3 regions of the Streptomyces sp. NPDC031554 genome follow, and region 1 is predicted to be linked to each of the others. Evidence: riboswitches for the same ligand, from Rfam matches in the RefSeq annotation. Region 1 holds a riboswitch; each other region holds the start of a gene.

Region 1 (4,204 bases):
TCTCGACGTGACCGGGCGCCACCCTCTCCAGGACCGCCGTGCCCTCGTCCGTCAGGACCGCGACGCTCCCCCGCCTGTCCGAGGGGCAGTCCTCGCGCCGCACCAGCCCGTCCTTCTCGAGCCGCGTCACGGCGTACGTCAGCCTGCTGCGGGTGACTTTCAGGTGCTCCGCCAGATCGGTCATGCGCAGCCGCCGCTCCGGCGCCTCGGAGAGATGGGCCAGGATGGAGTAGTAGGCGTGGGGCATGCCGGCCTCCTGCTGGAGCTGCCGGTCGATCGCGTCCTCCAGGAGGAGGTATCCGGCGATGTACGCGCGCCAGGCGCGCTGCTCCTCAGGGGTGAGCCAGCGAGTCGTCATGCGCCCAGTGTAGTTTTGTTTCAAACTTGAACCAAGCGTTGCCGTGCCGCCGGTTCCCGTCCCCGCCGCCCCGGCTCGGCCCCGCCCCCGATCCCGATCCCGCCCCGATCCCGGAGAGACCCGCGCCGATGCCGTACCCGTACGTCCTGCTGTCCGCCGCCGTCTCGCTCGACGGTCACCTCGACGACACCGGCCCCGACCGGCTGCTGCTGTCCGGCCCGGCCGACTTCGACCGGGTCGACGAGGTGCGGGCCTCCGTCGACGCCATCCTGGTCGGGGCCGGCACGATCCGCGCCGACAACCCGCGCCTGCTGGTCAACTCGCCCGTGCGCCGTGCCGCCCGGGTGGCCGCGGGGAAACCGGAGTACCCCCTCAAGGTCACGGTCAGCGGGACCGGCGAGCTGGACCCGGCGGCGCGGTTCTGGCACACCGGCGGGGAGAAGGTCCTCTTCACGACCGACGCCGGCGCGGACCGCGCCCGCGTCCTCGGCCTCGCGACGGACGTCGTCCCGCTGGGCCCCGGCCTCGACTGGCGCCGGCTGCTGGAACACCTCCACGACGTGCGGGGCGTACGGCGCCTCATGGTCGAGGGCGGCGGCGCGATCCACACCCAGCTCCTCCAGGAGGGCCTTGCCGACGAACTCCAGCTCGTCCTGGCCCCCCTGTTCGTGGGCGACCCGGACGCGCCCCGGATGTTCGGCCCCGGCGGCTACCAGGGCGGGCGCCTGCGGCTGGTGGGGACCCGGCGCATCGAGGACGTGGTCCTCATGACGTACGAGCCCACCGCACCGGGCGCCGGACCGCTGCCCGCCGCCGCCGACCGGCACTGGCTGGCCCTCGCCTGCGAGCTGGCCGCCGCCTGTCCGCCGTCGCGGACCGCGTTCAGCGTCGGCGCGGTCGTGGTGGCGGCCGACGGCACGGAGCTGGCGCGCGGCCACTCCCGCGAGGCGGGCGATCCCGTCGTCCACGCCGAGGAGGCGGCCCTCGCCAGGATCGACCCCGCCGACCCCCGGCTGGCCGGCGCGACCGTCTACAGCAGCCTGGAACCCTGCGCCCGGCGCTCCTCCCGGCCGGCCCCCTGTGCCCGCCTGATCCTCGACGCGGGCGTGCGCCGGGTCGTGACGGCCTGGCGGGAGCCGGACACCTTCGTCACCGACGCCGACGGGAGCGGTCTGCTGGCCGCGGCGGGCGCCGACGTCGTCGTCCTTCCCGAGTACGAGGAGCAGGCGAAGGCACCCAACGGCCATCTGCTCCGCCGGACCCCCTGACCCGCCCCCGGCCGGGCCCCGGCCTCCTCCCCGGCGGGACCCTGGGCCGGGCCTGTCGGTCCGCCCCGGTTCCGGCAGTGGTTCCGGCCGCGGCTCCGGCCGTGGTTCTGAGCGTCCCCCGCATGGCGTAGACTGGTGTCACACCGACGCGGGGTGGAGCAGCTCGGTAGCTCGCTGGGCTCATAACCCAGAGGTCGCAGGTTCAAATCCTGTCCCCGCTACTCAAGGCCGAGGGCCGGAATCCGATCACTGGATTCCGGCCCTCGGTGCGTCCGGCCGGCCTTTCGCGTCACACACGGTGAACGCCCCGGAGCCCTGCGCACAACATCTGAGTCACCATCAAAATCCCGATGGCTCCTGAACGTTTCGAGCGGACGGTCAACTCGCCCGTTTTTCACCGCTCCTGGGGCGAAAGTCCAGGCCCTGAATGTTGTTGATCAAGTCGAACGGCTTGGAATCCCGCCCCCGCGTCTATTAACGTTCGATAACGCAGCGCGGTCGTCCCAGCCGTCACAGAGGCGGCTCCGTGCGCACGCGCCGAATCCCGCGAGGGAACCGGGGAACCACCAACTTGGGGTGAATCACGCGGAAGCCGCCGTACAGTCACGGCCGGTATACGCGCGTAGGAGACCTTCCCGCTCCGAACCCGTCAGCTAACCCGGTAGGCGACGGAAGGAAAGGAGTGCGCCCGCGTGGCGTCCAACCGGCCTGCCCCAGAAGCCCCCGCCGTGCCCGGCCAGCAGACCTTCGGCTACGGCACCTACCGCAGCGACGAGGGCCCCTGGGAGGAATGGAACCCCACCGCGGATTCCGTTCGCCCGGTGCGGGGCAAGCACCGTGTCGCCAAGCAGCGCGGCGGACTCGCCCGCAGCTCCACCGTTCTCGGCGTCGGCGTCATAGCCGCCGTCGGCGGCGCGGGCATGGCCAGCGCCAACACCGGCAAGTCGCCGGTCTCCATCTCCATGCCGGACCTCCCCTCGGTGGGTTCCCTCATCTCGGACGACGACACCCCCGAGGAGGCGGCGCCCGCGCTCAGCGCCTTCGGCGCCTTCGGCACCGAGACCGCCGCCGCCGACAGCGCCGACAGCGGCGCCGACGCCGGAGAGGCACTGCGCAACCGGATCATGGCGCAGGCCGAGTCGCAGCAGACCCAGGTCGAGACCAAGGCGCAGGAGGCCGCCGAGGCCGCCGCGGCCAAGGCCGCCGCCGACGCCGCCGCCAAGGCCGAGAAGGAGGCCGCGGCCAAGGCCGAGGCCGCCAAGAAGAAGGCCGCCGAGGAGGCCGCCAAGAAGGCGGAGGCCGAGCGCCTCGCCGAGCTGGCCAAGCAGTACGCGCTGCCGACCTCCTCGTACACGATCACCTCGACCTTCGGCCAGGCCGGCGCCTACTGGTCCTCCGGGTACCACACCGGCCTCGACTTCGCCGCCCCCACCGGCACGCTCATCAAGGCCGTGCACAGCGGCACCATCACCTCGGCCGGCTATGACGGGTCGTACGGGTACAAGACCGTGCTCACCCTCGAGGACGGCACCGAGATCTGGTACGCCCACCAGTCCTCCATCGGCGTCAGCGTCGGCCAGAAGGTCGCCACCGGCGACATCATCGGCCGCGTCGGCGCCACCGGCAACGTCACCGGGGCCCACCTCCACCTGGAGGTCCACCCCGGCGGCAGCAGCAGCGGCATCGACCCGGGCGCCTGGCTCCGGGGCAAGGGGCTCACCCCCTGAGGTCCTCCGGGAGGTGTCACGGGGGTCGGTGAGGTCTGCGCCCGGATGTTTCCCGGATGTTCGTGAACCCCGGCCGGAGGTGCGGAATGCGCGCCTCCGGCCGGGGCGTTGTCTTCAGGCATGACTTCTCTGCGCAAGCTCGGCTCCTCCGACCTCGAGGTCTTCCCGCTCGCCCTCGGCGGCAACGTCTTCGGCTGGACCGCGGACGAGGCGGCCTCCTTCGCCGTCCTCGACGCCTACACGGCCGCCGGCGGCAACTTCGTCGACACGGCCGACTCCTACTCGGCGTGGGTCGAGGGCAACCGCGGCGGGGAGTCCGAGACCCTCATCGGCAAGTGGGTCAAGGCCCGCGGCAACCGCGACGACGTCGTGATCGCCACCAAGGTGAGCCAGCACCCCGACCACCAGGGGCTGTCCGGCGCCACCATCAAGGCCGCCGCCGACGCCTCGCTGCGGCGCCTGGGCACCGACCGCATCGACCTCTACTACACCCACTTCGACAAGCCCGAGGTGCCCGTCGAGGAGATCGTCGGCGCGCTCGACGAACTGGTGAGGGCGGGCAAGGTGCGGCACATCGCCGCCTCCAACATCTCGCCCGGACGCCTCCGCGCCTCCCTGGAGTTCTCCGACCGCGAGGGCCTCGCCCGCTACGTGGCGCTCCAGCCGCACTACAACCTGGTCTCCCGCGACACCTACGAGGGCGAACTCCAGGACCTGGTCGCCGCGTCCGGCCTCGCCGCCGTGCCGTACTACGCGCTGGCGTCCGGCTTCCTCACCGGCAAGTACCGCCCCGGTACGACGGTCGACAGCGCCCGTGCCCAGGGTGCCGCCCGCCACCTGGAGACCGGGCG
Region 2 (4,204 bases), on a different contig from region 1:
CTGCAGGTTCTCGATGCGGGTCTCGTCCTGCGGGTCGGTGGAGGCCTGCAACTCGGCCAGATAGCCGGTGCGTTCGAGCACGGCCTCCAGGACGGTCGCCGGTCCCGCGCCCGACTCGACGACCGTGCGCAGCTCCTCCATCAGCGTGTTGAACCGCTTGACGGCGTTCGTGGAGCGCGCGGCCATGCCGTAGGCCTCGTCGACGCGCTTGAGGGCCTGCGGGAAGCTGATCCTCTCGCGCTGGGAGAGGGCGTCGATCATCGCCTCGGCGCGCTCGCCGATGCCGCGCTTGGGCACGTTGAGGATGCGGCGCAGCGGGACCGAGTCCTCGGGGTTGGCGAGGACGCGCAGGTAGGCCAGGACGTCCCGGACCTCCTTGCGCTCGTAGAAGCGGACACCGCCGACGACCTTGTAGGGCAGGCCGACGCGGATGAAGACCTCCTCGAAGACGCGGGACTGCGCGTTGGTCCGGTAGAAGAGGGCGACGTCGCCGGCCTTGGCCTTGCCCGCGTCCGTGAGGCGGTCTATCTCGTCGGCGACGAACTGTGCCTCGTCGTGCTCGGTGTCGGCGACGTAGCCGGTGATGCGCGCGCCCTCGCCCGCGTTGGTCCACAGGTTCTTGGGGCGGCGGGACTCGTTGCGCTCGATGACGGCGTTGGCGGCGGTGAGGATCGTCTGGGTGGAGCGGTAGTTCTGCTCCAGCAGGATCGTGGTGGCGTCCGGGTAGTCCTCCTCGAACTGGAGGATGTTGCGGATGGTCGCCCCGCGGAAGGCGTAGATCGACTGGTCGGCGTCGCCCACGACGCACAGCTCGGCGGGCGGCAGGTCGTCCGCGCCCCGCGGCGCGTCCGCCGGGTGCTCGACGGAGCCGACGAGCTCCCTGACCAGGGCGTACTGGGCGTGGTTGGTGTCCTGGTACTCGTCGACGAGGACGTGCCGGAAGCGACGGCGGTAGTGCTCGGCGACGTCGGGGAAGGCGCGCAGCAGGTTGACCGTCGTCATGATCAGGTCGTCGAAGTCGAGGGCGTTCGCCTCGCGCAGCCGCGACTGGTACATGGCGTAGGCCTGCGCGAGGGTCTTCTCGAAGCCGTCGGCCGCCCGGGCGGCGAAGTCCTCCTCGTCGATCAGCTCGTTCTTCAGGTTGCTGATCTTCGCGCTGAAGGACTTGGGCGGGAAGCGCTTGGGATCGAGGTCGAGGTCGCGGCAGACCAGGGCCATCAGGCGCTTGGAGTCGGCGGCGTCGTAGATCGAGAACGACGAGGTGAAGCCGAGCCGCTTGCTCTCGCGGCGCAGGATGCGCACGCACGCGCTGTGGAAGGTCATCACCCACATCGCGTTCGCCCGCGGGCCGACGAGCTGCTCGACGCGCTCCTTCATCTCGCCCGCGGCCTTGTTGGTGAAGGTGATCGCGAGGATCTGGCCCGGGTGGACGTGCCGCTCGGCGAGGAGGTGGGCGATGCGGTGGGTCAGCACGCGCGTCTTGCCCGAGCCGGCGCCGGCGACGATGAGCAGCGGGGTGCCTGAGTGGACGACGGCCGCGCGCTGGTTGTCGTTGAGCCCCTCCAGGAGCGCCGCCGCGTCGACCGGGGGGCGGGGGGCGCCGTCGCGGTAGTGGGTGTCCCGGTCCGGCGGCACGTCGAACTTCCCGCCGAACAGATCGTCCGGGACCGGCTCCGGAAGGTGATCGTCCTCGGGCGGCGGCGGGGGTTCCTCGTGGTGGCCGCGGGGGGCCTGGAGGTCCGCCAGGAAGCTGTCGTCAAAGAGGCTGCTCATCGCTCTCCGAGTCTAGGCCGCCGCACCGACAGCCCGAAGCCGTCCGGGAAACATCCCCCGCCCCTCACCGAACGGGGCGCCCCCGGCACCGTCGGTGACGCCGGGCGGCAAACCTTCCCGAGGTCACGAAAATGTATCGGGCATATCACCCACCAACCTTCACAGGGGGCACACCGGTTGGCTACCGTGCCGGGCAGGCCGCTCGACCCCCTCCGGCGAACCTCGCCGGGCCGTGCGGCCTCCGCCGAGTCCGGTGCGCCCCGCGGCGACCGGAGCCGGGGACCCACCGAGACCTTGGGGTGAATCGGCTCACTCCCGCGGGAGGCGAGCCGTAGGGCAACCCTTCCACGCATCCGCCCGAACCCGACAGCTAACCCGGTAGGCGGAGCATGGAAGGAGTCGCCTCCCTTGGCGTCGCAGCACCGCAAGCCGCGTCCCGCGAGCACGCGCATGGCAGGCATCCGCACGCCCGCCCTCGCCACCGCCGCCCTCACCTCGGTGGCCCTGCTCTCGCAGACGGCCACCGCCGCCCCCTCCGCCGACGACAGGCCGAGCCTGGAGGAGGTCGAGAAGAAGGTCGACGACCTCTACCGCCAGGCGGAGACGGCCACCGAGAAGTACAACGCCGCCAAGGAGAAGACCGGCAAGCAGCGCAAGAAGGTCGACACCCTCCTCGACGACGTCGCGCAGCGCGCCCAGAAGCTCAACGACGCGCGCGCGGAGCTGGGGGCCTACGCCGCCGCCCAGTACCGCACCGGCGCCACCGCCCCCGACACGGCGACCTTCCTGCTCGCGGACTCCCCGCAGGACTACTTCGACCAGACGCAGCTGATGGGCCGGGTGACCGACCGCCAGAAGGTCGCGGTCGACGACTACTTCGCCGACCAGGCGGAGACGATGAAGAAGCGCGAGGAGGCCTCCCGGAGCCTTCAGACGCTCACCGACTCGCAGGACGACCTGAAGACCGCCAAGGCCACCGTCCAGAAGAAGCTCGGCTCCGCCCGCGCGCTGCTGTCGCAGCTGACGGCCGAGGAGAAGGCGCGGCTGGCGAAGATCGAGGAGCAGAAGCGGCAGGAGGCCGCCCGCAAGGCCGCCGAGCTGGCCGAACAGCAGGCGGAGCAGGCGGCCGCGCGGCAGGAGAGCGCCGGCGCGTCGGACCCGGCGGGCACCGGCACGTCGACGCCCTCGTCGCCCTCGACGTCCTCGGCGTCTCCGTCCCCCTCCACGGATTCCTCGTACGCCACCAAGGCCGGGAAGGCGCTGGCGTTCGCCCGCGCGCAGATCGGCAAGCCGTACGTGTGGGGTGCGACCGGTCCGGACTCCTACGACTGCTCCGGCCTCACCCAGGCCGCCTGGAAGGCCGCCGGCGTCTCCCTGCCGCGCGTCACCTACGACCAGGTGAACGCCGGCACGACGGTCTCCCTCTCCGCCGCGCAACCCGGTGACCTGGTCTTCTTCTACGCCGACGTCACCCATGTCGGCATCTACATAGGCAACGGCATGATGATCCACGCCCCGAAGCCCGGCGCGTACGTGCGCGAGGAGTCGATCTACTACGACGGGGAGTCGTCGATCCACAGCGTGGTGCGCCCGGCCTGACGGAACACCGCCCGCGCGGGCGTGCGGCGCCCGTGCGGGCGGGGGCACCCGTGCGGGCGGCGGCCGGGTGTCCTGCGCCCGCGCGTTTCTCGCCGCCCCCGCGCGCGTGCGCCGGGGGAAGCCGCCGCGCGCTCCCCAGTGCCGTGGCGGGCGACGTTCGCCCGTGAAGGAGCGGCGTCCGGTGCGTGCTCTCGGCGTGTCGGCCGGAGTCCCTCGTACGGGACGTACCCGGGTCTTCGGCCGGTGCGGCGAGAGTGCGTGCCGGGCGTCGCGACGGGGCGGACGTCGCCTGTCGCGGCACTAGCATCGGCGGCATGCCCCGCATCTCTCCCCTCCGCGCCTGGTGGGCCGCGCGTCCACCGGCGGCCGGGGCCGCCGTGACGGCGACCGGCATCCTGTCGGTCGGCCTGCGTCAGACGGGGTACGGCCTCCTGTCCGACGTCACCCTGGCGCTGGCCTGCGCGGCCTGGCTGGCGCTGGCGGCGGACTTCGTCCTGCGGCTGGTGCACGAGCGCGAGCGGTGGCGGGCCGAGGCGGGCACGCCGGCGGCGCTCATGGCCGTGTCGGCCACCACCGTCCTCGGCACCCGGCTCAGCGCGGCCGACCGGTCCGTCCTCGCCTGGGCGCTGCTGGCCCTGGCCGCGGTGCTGTGGCCGGTCCTCATGGTGGACGTCGTACGGCGCTGGGGCCCGCGCATGCCCGGATCGGTGTTCCTGTGCTGTGTGGCGACCCAGGGGCTCGCGGTGCTCGCGGCGAGTCTGGCGCGGGCCGAGTCGGTGGCCTGGCCGGCGCACCTGGCGCTGGTGCCGTTCTGGCTCGGTCTCGTCCTGTA
Region 3 (4,204 bases), on a different contig from region 1:
CGGGAGGGGTCCGTGACCCACTCGGTCAGCTCCCGGCGCACCTGGGACCAGACCGTACGGCCCGCCGCCAGCAGCGGGTTGAGGGTCGGGCGGCCGAGCAGGCCGGCGTGCGGGGAGCCGAGGGCCCGGGCCGCCGCACCGGCGTCGAGCACGTGGTCGCCGAGCCGTACGCCGACGGTCCGCTGCCCGGAGCCGGAGCCGGAGCCGGAGCCGGAGTCGGAGTCGGAGTCGGAGCCGGAATCGGAGTCGGACAAGGACTCGGAGTCGGACAAGGACTCGGAGTCGGACAGGGAGAAGACGCCGTACGGGAGGTTGTGCGGGCCGAAGGGGTCGCCCTCGGGGAGGTCGAAGGGGGCCAAGGGGGGCATCGGGTGCTGCCTCACTTTCCTGCTCGCCATCTGTTCGCCAGGTCTGCGCCTGCGTTCGCCGTGGCCGGGTGCCGGCCACGCGCAGGTGCTCCGCGGGTGCTCTGCGGGTACGCCGAGCCGCGGCACACGTTACGGCCGACCTCGCGGGAGGGACACCGCGGCGGCACCGGAGCGACACGGGAACGAGAACGGGAACGACGACGGGAACGACACGGGGACCGCGGACGAGGCGGTCCGGCAGGAGCGCTCGGCCTCCGTTCGCGCGCGGTGAGTCAGGCCCGGCCCGCACCGGACGGACCCGGGCCCGCACGGGCGCCGTCGAACCCGCCGGACGCGTCGACCGGTGGCGGCGCGCGGCCCGGACGGGAAGGAGGCGGGCGCCGAACCGGGGGTGAGTGGGAGCCCGTTGCGGTCCGTATTCTCTGATCATGGCCGCACCCATCGCACCCGCCGCGCGCTGCGCGTACCCCCTCGTCGCCACCGACCTGGACGGCACGCTCCTGCGCGGCGACGACACCTTCTCCGACCGGTCGCTCGACGCGCTCGCGAGGGTGGCGGCCGCCGGCGCCCGCCACCTCGTGGTGACCGGCCGGCCGGCCCCCCGCGTACGGCCGCTGCTGGACGTCCTGCGCGGCCGCGGGCTCGCGGTGTGCGGACAGGGCGCGCAGCTGTACGACGCCGCGACGGACCGTCTGCTGTGGTCGGTCACCCTGGACCGGGAACTGGCCGAGACGGCGCTCGGCAAGATCGAGGCCGAGGTGGGCGAGGTGTACGCGGCGGTCGACCAGGACGGCGTCGACGGGCTCACGCTCATCGAACCGGGCTACCTGATGCCGCACCCGACGCTGCCGGCCCTGCGCGTCGCGGCGCGCGACGACCTGTGGTGCGAGCCGATCAGCAAGGTCCTGCTGCGCCATCCCACGCTGTCCGACGACGAGTTGGCGGCGACGGCCCGTTCGGTGGTCGGCTCGCTGGCCACCGTCACGATGTCCGGGCCGGGCACGGTGGAGCTCCAGCCGTGCGGCGTCACCAAGGCGACCGGACTGGCCCTGGCGGCCGAGCACCTCGGACTGCGGCCGCAGGACACGATCGCCTTCGGCGACATGCCCAACGACCTGCCGATGTTCCGGTGGGCGGCGCACGGCGTGGCGATGGCCAACGCCCATCCGGAACTCAAGGCGGTGGCGGACGAGGTGACGACGTCGAACGAGGACGACGGCGTGGCCGTCGTCCTCGAAAGACTGTTTCCCTAGGGCCCGCCCGGCGGATCACGCCGGAGACGCGGGCCCCGTCACCGAGGCCCCCGCCCCCTGGCGGACCGGTGGGGGGCGGCCGTCAGTAGGCGCCGAAGACGTTGTCGATGGAGCCGTACCGCTGGGCCGCGTAGTTGCAGGCGGCGGTGATGTTGGCGACCGGGTCGTACGGGTCGAAGGCGGTGCCGGCCACGTGGTACGCGGCGAAGGTCGGGTCGATGACCTGGAGCAGGCCCTTGGACGGGATGCCCGCGGCCGCGTTGGAGTCCCACAGGTTGATGGCGTTCGGGTTGCCCGAGGACTCGCGCATGACGTTGCGGTGGATGCCGTCGTAGGTGCCCGGAATGCCCTTTTCGGCCATGATCGCGAGGGACTCGCGGATCCAGCCGTCGAGGTTGTCGGTGTACCCGGCCGTCGTGGTGGCCGACGTCGTGGTGGCCGCGGAGGCGCTGGTCGAGCCGATGAGCGGGAGGGCCAGCACGGCGGCGCCGGTGGCGGCGACGGCGAGGGTGCGGGCGAGGCGGGTGCGGCGGGGCTGAACGGCGGCAGACATGCGAAAGGTTCCTCTCCAGCGCCTGCGAGGTGAGCTGTCGGGTTCGGGCTGGAAAGTGCCCGGCCGGTCGCCGCGGGGAGGCGGCGACGCGACTTCACCCCGAGCCGGTCCGGTGCGTGCGTGACGTACGGTCCGGCGACTTACCTGGGTCCCCCGCTCCTGCCGTGCGTGAGTGTCGGTCGATGGGAGCCGGGCGGCGGCAGGATGAGGCGTCTGCCCGACAGGCCGGGAACGTATGCGAGAGCGCGTGTCCGGAACAAGTGCCGGATTCACAGATCGCCCCTATTGACCTTGATCGGGGGAATGTGTCTGCTTGATCCTTTGTGTTCACCGGGCGCCAACTCGCCGAAGAACAAAGCGGAATCACAGCTTCCGATCCGGAGCGGCCGCGCGGGCGCGCAGTGAGCCAACTCACCAGCGTCCACAAGAAGGGTAAAACGGGCATTGAGTCTCAAGTCCCTTTTAAAGGGGCGTGCGTGAGGGCGCGTGCGGGGGGTGTGCCTTCGACGGGCCGGGAGGAACGTCGTCCCGTCGCCCCCTCGTTCCCTTCGTGCGTGCCGCTCCGGCCGCCGCCGGACGTGCCCGTCGACGCCGCCGCCGCGGGGCGGGCTCGTCCGGCGGCGGCCGGCGTGTGAGGGCGTGGGCGAGGGCTTCGTCGGGCAGACGGATGCGGAGGCGTTCGTGGGCGTCTCGCGGGTGCCTCGCTGAGGCGTCTCGCGGGGGAGGGGAGGACGGATGCACGGGTGCGCGGCTCCCTCCCGCGGGGGCGACGCAGGGGCGTGTCCGGTCGCCGCGGCCGGGAAGGGGCGCGGCCGGCCGGCCGGGATCGCCGGCCGGAACCGTCGGGCGGGGGTGTCGGCCGGAACCGTCGGGCGAGGATGTCGGCCGGTTCCGCGACCCGCCCGGACCGCTCGTACCGGCCGCCCGCCAGGCCGTTCTCACCGGCCGCTGCCACCGACCGGTCGGCGACATGACGGTCGCGATCCGGAGCCGTCCGGCCGCTCGGGGCGCGCCTCCCGGTCGGGCGAAGTTCGAGACGGGGGGACGTGGGGCCTGTCGGTGATCGAAACGTGACCGGATACGCTGACTTGAGTGAGGGCAGCGACCTATCGACAAGCCGCGTAATCGCCAGAAGACACCAGCAGACAGGAGACCCCTCGTGACCGTCGTCGGGCCGTTCGGGCTGAGCGTGCGGGACCAGGCTCTGGAAGCCGATGTCCAGGCCGGATTGACGGCTGTCGAGGAAGGCTTGCTCGAGGCCACCAAGAGCGAGGTCCCGTTCATCACGGGGGCCGCGCAGCACCTGGTCAGGGCGGGTGGGAAGCGGTTCAGGCCACTGCTCGTGATGCTCGCCGCGCAGTTCGGCGACCCGTACGCGCCCGGCATCGTGCCCTCCGCCGTGGTGGTGGAGCTGACCCACCTGGCCACGCTCTACCACGACGACGTGATGGACGAGGCCGAGGTGCGGCGCGGGGTCCCCAGCGCGAACACCCGCTGGGGGAACTCGGTCGCCGTCCTCACCGGCGACTTCCTGTTCGCCCGCGCCTCCCACATCCTCGCCGACCTCGGGCCCGAGGCGGTGCGGGTGCAGGCGGAGGCGTTCGAGCGGCTGGTCACCGGACAGATCCTGGAGACGGCCGGGCCCACCGACGGACGGGACCCCGTCGAGCACTACCTCGACGTGCTCGGCGGCAAGACCGGCTCGCTGGTCGCGGTGTCGTGCCGGTTCGGCGCGATGATGTCGGGCGCCGACGAGACGGTCGTGCACGTGCTCACCCAGTACGGCGAGCGGCTGGGCGTCGCCTTCCAGCTCGCCGACGACGTGCTCGACATCGCGTCGGACTCGCACGAGTCGGGGAAGACGCCCGGGACGGACCTGCGGGAGGGCATCCCCACGCTGCCGGTGCTGCGGCTGCGCGAGCGGGCCGCCCGGCTGGCCCTGCCCGAGGACATCGCGCTGTGCGAGCTGCTCGACTCCGACCTCAGCGACGACGCCCGGCTCGCCGAGGCGCTGGCGGCGCTGCGCGGCC

What was found. Region 1 has a riboswitch for cyclic di-AMP ahead of ACZ5FU_RS11890 (M23 family metallopeptidase). Riboswitches for the same ligand answer to the same signal wherever they lie in the genome.
Region 2: another riboswitch for cyclic di-AMP. It lies ahead of ACZ5FU_RS04100 (C40 family peptidase); the one in region 1 lies ahead of ACZ5FU_RS11890 (M23 family metallopeptidase).
Region 3: another riboswitch for cyclic di-AMP. It lies ahead of ACZ5FU_RS05010 (transglycosylase SLT domain-containing protein); the one in region 1 lies ahead of ACZ5FU_RS11890 (M23 family metallopeptidase).

Annotation. Positions count from the first base shown of each region.
Region 1 is NZ_JBVIKX010000003.1:711,321-715,524, forward strand. Features, by position in the region: gene ACZ5FU_RS11875 (MarR family winged helix-turn-helix transcriptional regulator) at 1-358, opposite strand, end outside; gene ACZ5FU_RS11880 (dihydrofolate reductase family protein) at 487-1,626, shown strand; tRNA gene ACZ5FU_RS11885 (tRNA-Met) at 1,774-1,847, shown strand; cyclic di-AMP (ydaO/yuaA leader) riboswitch at 2,152-2,309, shown strand; gene ACZ5FU_RS11890 (M23 family metallopeptidase) at 2,319-3,353, shown strand; gene ACZ5FU_RS11895 (aldo/keto reductase) at 3,474-4,204, shown strand, end outside.
Region 2 is NZ_JBVIKX010000001.1:938,858-943,061, forward strand. Features, by position in the region: gene pcrA (DNA helicase PcrA) at 1-1,773, opposite strand, end outside; cyclic di-AMP (ydaO/yuaA leader) riboswitch at 2,006-2,173, shown strand; gene ACZ5FU_RS04100 (C40 family peptidase) at 2,224-3,372, shown strand; gene ACZ5FU_RS04105 (tellurite resistance/C4-dicarboxylate transporter family protein) at 3,687-4,204, shown strand, end outside.
Region 3 is NZ_JBVIKX010000001.1:1,124,359-1,128,562, reverse strand. Features, by position in the region: gene fahA (fumarylacetoacetase) at 1-359, opposite strand, end outside; gene ACZ5FU_RS05015 (HAD family hydrolase) at 797-1,621, shown strand; gene ACZ5FU_RS05010 (transglycosylase SLT domain-containing protein) at 1,704-2,174, opposite strand; cyclic di-AMP (ydaO/yuaA leader) riboswitch at 2,179-2,359, opposite strand; gene ACZ5FU_RS05005 (polyprenyl synthetase family protein) at 3,334-4,204, shown strand, end outside.